DNA from 3 places in the Clostridium omnivorum genome. Region 3 is predicted to be linked to each of the others. Evidence: riboswitches for the same ligand, from Rfam matches in the RefSeq annotation. Region 3 holds a riboswitch; each other region holds the start of a gene.

Evidence for each region. A riboswitch is a leader RNA that binds a small molecule or an ion and turns the genes downstream of it on or off. The one in region 3 is predicted to bind cyclic di-AMP.
Region 1: it holds a riboswitch for cyclic di-AMP, as region 3 does, so the genes downstream of both, bsdE14_RS17745 (cell wall hydrolase) here and bsdE14_RS18605 (C40 family peptidase) in region 3, are expected to answer to the same signal.
Region 2: it holds a riboswitch for cyclic di-AMP, as region 3 does, so the genes downstream of both, bsdE14_RS05900 (cell wall hydrolase) here and bsdE14_RS18605 (C40 family peptidase) in region 3, are expected to answer to the same signal.

What each region holds. Positions count from the first base shown of each region.
Region 1 covers NZ_BRXR01000001.1:3,746,550-3,748,874, forward strand. Annotated here, with positions in the region: gene bsdE14_RS17745 (cell wall hydrolase) at 140-922, opposite strand; cyclic di-AMP (ydaO/yuaA leader) riboswitch at 926-1,049, opposite strand; gene bsdE14_RS17750 (sigma-54-dependent transcriptional regulator) at 1,265-2,325, shown strand, end outside.
Region 2 covers NZ_BRXR01000001.1:1,305,438-1,307,762, reverse strand. Annotated here, with positions in the region: gene bsdE14_RS05905 (NAD(P)/FAD-dependent oxidoreductase) at 1-590, shown strand, start outside; gene bsdE14_RS05900 (cell wall hydrolase) at 643-1,170, opposite strand; cyclic di-AMP (ydaO/yuaA leader) riboswitch at 1,172-1,300, opposite strand; gene bsdE14_RS05895 (hypothetical protein) at 1,436-2,325, opposite strand, start outside.
Region 3 covers NZ_BRXR01000001.1:3,938,001-3,940,325, reverse strand. Annotated here, with positions in the region: gene bsdE14_RS18610 (hypothetical protein) at 1-119, opposite strand, end outside; gene bsdE14_RS18605 (C40 family peptidase) at 280-909, opposite strand; cyclic di-AMP (ydaO/yuaA leader) riboswitch at 910-1,079, opposite strand; gene bsdE14_RS18600 (GNAT family N-acetyltransferase) at 1,145-1,663, opposite strand; gene bsdE14_RS18595 (leucyl aminopeptidase) at 1,807-2,325, shown strand, end outside.

The DNA of each region.
Region 1 (2,325 bases), 190 kb from region 3:
ATTACACTCCTTAATAAATATTACATTATAAGTATATGTAATATTTATAAAAGTGTTAATGAATTATAAAAGGTTTAAATATAAATATTACAGAAAAAGAGCCAGAAGAATTAGTTCTGGCTCTTTTTCATATACTGGATTAGTATGCAAATACCATATGAGAAATTCTAGCGGCTATAGGCTTGGACCATAACCAAGTATTTGTTGTGCTGTCATCAAAATAATAAAGTGCACCATTTGATGGGTCTGATCCTCTTAAGGCTTCATAAGCTGCCTGAATTGATTCTGAAGTAGCTGGTTTATCAATCCATCCATTAAGAACAGGAGTAAATTGATAATAACCATGATCCACTTGATAAATTACACTTGATATAGTCTTAGGAAAACGTGAATCCTGTACTCTGTTGATTATAACTGCACCAACAGCCACCTTCGCTGAATAGGGTTCCCCCTGAGCTTCAGCGTTAATAAGTCTAGCCAGCAAATCCACATCAGCTTGACTGTATGGAATTACGCCAGCTTGCTGGTTTGACGCAGTATTTGTTGAGCTGCTGCTTGTTGTTGCAGTGCCTGGTACAAGAAGCTTTTGACTAGGGTATATATAGTCATCCCATTTGTTGTTCATTACTCTTAATTGGCCCAAAGTTATACCAAATTTCTTTGAAATTAGGTATAAGCTATCCCCAGATTTAACAGAGTAAATTTGTGCTGGAACGTTTAATGTTTGACCTATATAAATTTTATCGCTAGTAAGATTATTAGTTGTCTTTAATTGAGTGATGGTAGTATTGAATGTTTTGCTTAAGGTGTAAAGTGAATCACCTGAAGTTACTTTATAGTCTGCTGCCTTTACTGGTAGTACAGATGATAAAGCTACACCCAATGATAAAAGTAAAATTGATAGTTTTTTTGATTTAAACATAAGTTTTATCCTCCTTCTGCCTCCGAGGTTAGTTGTCGGGTTCGGGTTGAGGCACCCTACTCAAAATGAGATTCACCCCGTTGTTTATTCCCCCGTACTCCATTTGGAGATTCGGCTTGTCTTATGTGTGCTATTGTAACAAAGCATGTCCACAAAAATCTATAGTAGATTTAAGGTATTATGGGAAATTGGTGGTGATTTGTGCTTTATACACTGCTATTCATGTTTAGCTTTATGAGTATCTAAAAAGTATAATTGACCGGAAGTATAAAATGAGATATAGTACATAATAATAGGATAATTTTTCAATAGTTTGTAATTTGTAGAAGCGGAGGTGAAAGAATGAAAAGAATTGATTTGGTATATGAGACACTTAAAAAGCTATATACAGGCAAAGGGTTAAGTGCTGTTGAAATTGCTCATACCTTAAAATTAAGCAGGGCAAATGTTAGTAATGATTTAAATAAATTATGCACTGAAGGTAAGGTTTCAAAAAGCTCTGGGAGACCAGTTCTTTTTAATCCTATTGATAACATTGAATATAATGAGGGTGAAAGTAAAATTGACAGATTTACAAGAGAGAATCAAAGCCTATATACAGCTGTAGAACAGGCTAAAGCAGCAATACTGTATCCACCTAAAGGTATGCATGTACTTATTTTAGGGGAAACTGGTGTTGGAAAATCTATGTTTGCAGGGCTTATCCATCAATATGCAATTGAAATGAAGCGAATGGAAGAAAAAGCTCCATTTGTAACTTTTAACTGCGCAGATTACGCTAATAATCCACAACTTTTAATAAGTCAGCTCTTTGGTACTAAAAAAGGAGCCTATACTGGAGCAGATTCTGATAAGATTGGGCTTATAGAAAAAGCAGACGGAGGTATTTTATTTTTAGATGAGGTACATAGACTTCCACCTGAGGGCCAAGAAATGTTTTTTACCTTTATGGATAAAGGTACTTTTAGAAAACTTGGGGAAACTGAAACGGAGCGCAGAGCGGATGTACTTATTGTTTCAGCAACTACAGAAAGTCCAGAATCAACATTGCTTAAAACCTTTACAAGAAGAATACCAATGGTTATTAAAATTCCTAGTCTCTCAGAGAGGACAATGGAAGAAAGATTTTATTTGATAAGTAATTTTTACCGTGAAGAATCCTTTAGGCTGGATAGAGAGATAATGGTATCAATTAATTCTATGAGAGCTTTTCTTAGCTATTATTGTCCTAACAATATTGGACAGCTTAAAACAGACATTCAACTTGCTTGTGCTAAAGCTTATGTTGATTTTGTTTCTAAGAAAAAACAATATATAAAAATTAACAGCACTGATTTGCCTACTTATGTTAGGGAAGGACTTTATATACAAACTGAACATAGACAAATTTTTAATAAACTTAT
Region 2 (2,325 bases), 2.6 Mb from region 3:
GAGACTATTTTACACTTATGGTAAATGAAAAAATGTATGAGGCAACAACTGTGATTTTAGCTACAGGTGTAGAATACACAAAACCCCTAAGTGGAGAAGAAAAGTTCCTTGGAAGGGGAGTGGGGTATTGTGCAACCTGTGATGCACCTCTTTACAAGGGAAAGATAGTAACTATAGTTGGGTATAACAAAGAAGCAGAAGAGGATGCAAATTACGTATCTGAGCTGGCTGCAAAGGTATATTACGTTCCAATGTATAAGGGAGAATATAACCTTAGAAGTGAGATACAGATTTTGCAGGATAAACCTGTGGAAATACAAGGCGATAATTTTGTTTCCAAGTTAATACTTAAGGAAAATGAAGTAGATACTGATGGAGTATTTGTTCTAAAGGATAGTGTACCACCAGCTCAATTGGTACCAGGTTTGGAAATAGAAGAAGGTCATATAAAGGTAGATAGATTAATGAAAACAAATATACCTGGATGTTTTGCTGCAGGGGATTGTATAGGAAAGCCTTATCAATATATAAAGGCAGCAGGAGAAGGTCAAATTGCAGCTTTGTCAGCAGTATCATATTTGGATTCTTAAATAACAAAATCCTCGGTTTAATAAAACCGAGGATTTTGTTATTTAAGGAATATTATTTTACAGCAAAAAATACATGATTTCCTATAGACTTAACATTTTTCTTGTTAATATTTTTCATCCAGCTGGAAGTGGCAATTTTCGGGTTGTAGAAAAACAGTGCCTTTCCTGTTGGATCTTTGCCTTTTAGTGCGTCAAGTACAGCATTGTAACTTGCTGGATCAGGAACAATGGTTATTTCACCATTTCTGATACAGGAAAATGCATTTTTTTGCATTATTACGTCCTCTACAGACTTTGGAAATTGATTGCTTTGTAACCTATTAAGTATTACTGAAGCAACAGCAACCTTACCTTCATAAGGTTCAGCTCTGCTTTCTGCACATACCACCTGAGCCATTAGATAAACATCCTGGTCTGTAATTGGAATTTTCCTATCATTCACACTGAATACTTGAACCGCTTGAACTTCTTCTTTATATAAATCTGCCTCGTCTTCATAACTTACTAGTGCTTTTGCATTATAACAAGGCATAGCTAAAACTATGCTCAAACAAAAGCATATAATTGAACTTTTTTTCATTAAATTTCCTCCTTTTACCTACGGGGTTAGCTGACGGGTTCGGTAAAGGCATAACCTACGCATGATAAATTGCGATTCACCCCAAAAAAGTGGTTTCCCCGTGTTTAATAAACTTCGGTCATAGGTATTTTAACCAATTTATAAAAAATAATACGAAATAATTAATAAACTTTACAAAAAATGAAAAAATGTCCTGAGACTAAAATTATAGACTCAGAACATTTCAATTATTACGTATTACTTCTTACTCCTTAGTTATTAACTACTATTTAACATTATTAGTTTTAAAATCAGCATAAAGCTTCATAAAATCATTATAGGACTTATCTCCCTGCTGAAGATTACTGCTAGAGGTAGCATAAATTGAGTTTAAAAAGTCTTGACTTGGTTTACCTTTTGAGGCTTCTTCTTTTTCTATTGTCAAAGCATATTTAAAGTTCTTTAGATATTCATCATAGTTATCAAGCACATTCTTAAAGATTTTATAGGTAGATGAAGCCTTTTGTGGAATTGTAATGCTTGAGAAAGCCTTTTGTATCTCTTGAAGCTTATTATAATTATCATCTACTTGTGATAGTACTTCATCATAACTCCCACTGCCTGCTCTAACTTTAGCTACGTTTGCACTTAAATCCACCTTTACAGCAGTTAGCTTGGACAATATTGCATCCATGTTATTCATAAATTCTAAATTTACACTTTGCTTAATATCATTATCCCTATTTACTTTTACCATATCAGTAAAATAGGATATTATTGTTTCCATTGTAGTTGAGGCATCTGTAGGAAAAGAAGCAGATGTATTTTTAATACTTATTAAGGAATATGCCTGAACACAATTGTTCTTGTACTTTTTTAAATCCTCTAGTGCATTTGCAACGTCCTTGCTTTGAGAATTAGCAAAGATGGCTTGTACTTGTTTATACATGAGGATATTGTTATTTAGCCCTTCTAAAAGGCTTGCATGTGCTTTAGAATATTTTTCAGTAGGATTAATTCCGTTAATTTTATCCTTTTCCTTTAGTAATGAATCTACTTTAGAAGGTAGTTCTTTTTTTACTTTATCAGGGTCAATGCTGTTTTCCTTATTAAAAGCAGTAATAGATGAATTTATCTTGTTTATATTATCTATTTCTGTTTTAATAGACTTTTCAT
Region 3 (2,325 bases):
AAAAAGTTTGACATAACAGTACCAATAACGAAAGCCATAATCAGTGTAACAGCTAAAATAAGCAGAACCATAGTTCCTTCATTTTTCTTTTTTCTCATATCATATCTTGTGTACTTCATAACTATACCTCCAAATAATATGTTAATTATAAAAGGTTTCTACCTTAGTATAATAAGCGGAATTTAATATGGCAGTAACCAAATACATACTTTATACTATTTGAAGTTTAATAAATTTATGATAAAAAAAACCCGACAAATTTTGTCGGGAGATAAATTACTATTTTACTCTTCTTGCTCCAGCATATCTAGCTGAATAATACCCTTCATCTAAATTACTTATTGTTACACCAGTTCGTTGATTAGCTGCATGAATAAATCTTCCATCACCCATGTATATACCAACATGTGATATCGAACCATAGGTATTAAAGAATACCAAATCGCCAGGAGATAAATTTGCTCTACTAACTGACTTACCAGCTCCAAATTGTGACCCAGTATAGTGATCTAAGTAAACACCAAAGTTACTATAAACATAAGCTGTAAATCCTGAGCAATCAAAGGCTCTTGGGCCTGAAGCTCCCCATACATAAGGCCTTCCTAAAAAATTGGAAGCAAATCCAACTACGCTGCTGTTACCTGATGTTTTAGCAAGTGAGCTATTCATTGATCCACCTCTGCTTAATGATGACTTTTTAGATGAATTGCCCTTACTTGTTTCTTCTGTTTCCTTTTTAGGAACTACTATTACCTTCTCTGTTGTTAAGTTCGCAGATCGAACTACAACTCCTTGTTGTGTTTTAATAGCTGCATCTGCCTTTACCTCATAGCTGTTTGTTTTGGATGTGATGCTTATAGCTAATATACTCACAACAAAAATAAATGCCGTTGATTTTATGTATTTCATTTGTAACCTCCTTCTTGCCTCCGGAGTTAGCTGACGGGTTCGGGTGAAGGTTCCCTACCAATTTTTTATTAAGTTGTCCATTAATTGGACATTATTTAATAAAATAATCGGATTAACCCCAACATACTGGTTCCTCCGTACCTATAAATAGGATTCAGCACGATTTTTATTATAGTTTATTATATGTGCGCTGTCAATGATAATTAACTATTTTATAAAAATATTTCCCACTTTATTACATATAAGCCTTTGCTTTTAAAATATGCATATCAATTTCTTCTCCATTAATGTTAAAAAAGTTCTTTGAAACTCTTATTAGATTAAAATTATTGTTTAGCCAGAATCTTTTAATATCATCATCTTTTGCAGGTACTCCAGTATAAAAATTATATATTCCAAAATTGTTTGAAAAATAATTCATTACTTCTTTTACTATATTACTACCTATACCTTTTCCTCTAAATTCATGGTCTATTAGATAATACCAAAACCATACTTCGTTATTATTCTTAAATTCTAACCTTCCCTTTAAGACACCAATGAGATTTTCGCCTCGATTTAACTTAAGGAAAAATTCACTCTCACTAACATAGTATTCAAGGAATCTCTGATATAACTCCTTAAGTCCTAAGGGATTTTCAATATTTATATTTAAAGCTTGTTGATTATTTATCCATTTTTGAATATAAATAATATCTTCTTTCTCTATGCTTGAAATACTTATATCATCAATTTTAATATTTATATCAAACATAAATTCACCTCTTCCTACGAATTTTTATTCTACATTTAATTTTAAATTCCTTTTTTTTAATAAACTTTACATTTTTATTTATGTAAAAATAAGTATAAACATTTTATTGCAAGTATGTTATTATATTCGTGGAGGTGCATAACATGATTGGTGTAAATGATAGTAGAATGTATTCAAATTTACTTATCTTTAAGTTTAATAATTTTGAACTTACTTATCCTGAGGAGCTTATGGATATTCTGAAGTACTCCACTAGCAAAGGTGAGTACAAAGAATTAGAAATTATAAACACTCTTGGTCAAAATGAATATGAAAAAATATTTATTTTAGGTCTAGGAAGCACTGAGGAATTCAATTCAACAAAACTACTTAAAGGTCTAGGCTACGCTATTAAATCATTAAAAGACTCCTTAACTGAACTAGATATCTTAGATAATTTTCACGAGGATTTTGGATATGCCCTTGGTCAAGCCATTGAACTAGCAACGTATAAATTCAATGGAATTAAACATAACGAAGAAAAAATCAAGCTACAAAAATTAAATATAGTGTCCCAAAATAGGGATTCTATAACTAAAGGATTAATAGTAGGAAGTGCAGTAAACTTTACTAGAAATCTAGTAAATATGCCTTCAAATTATGTTACTCCTAAATATCTTGCT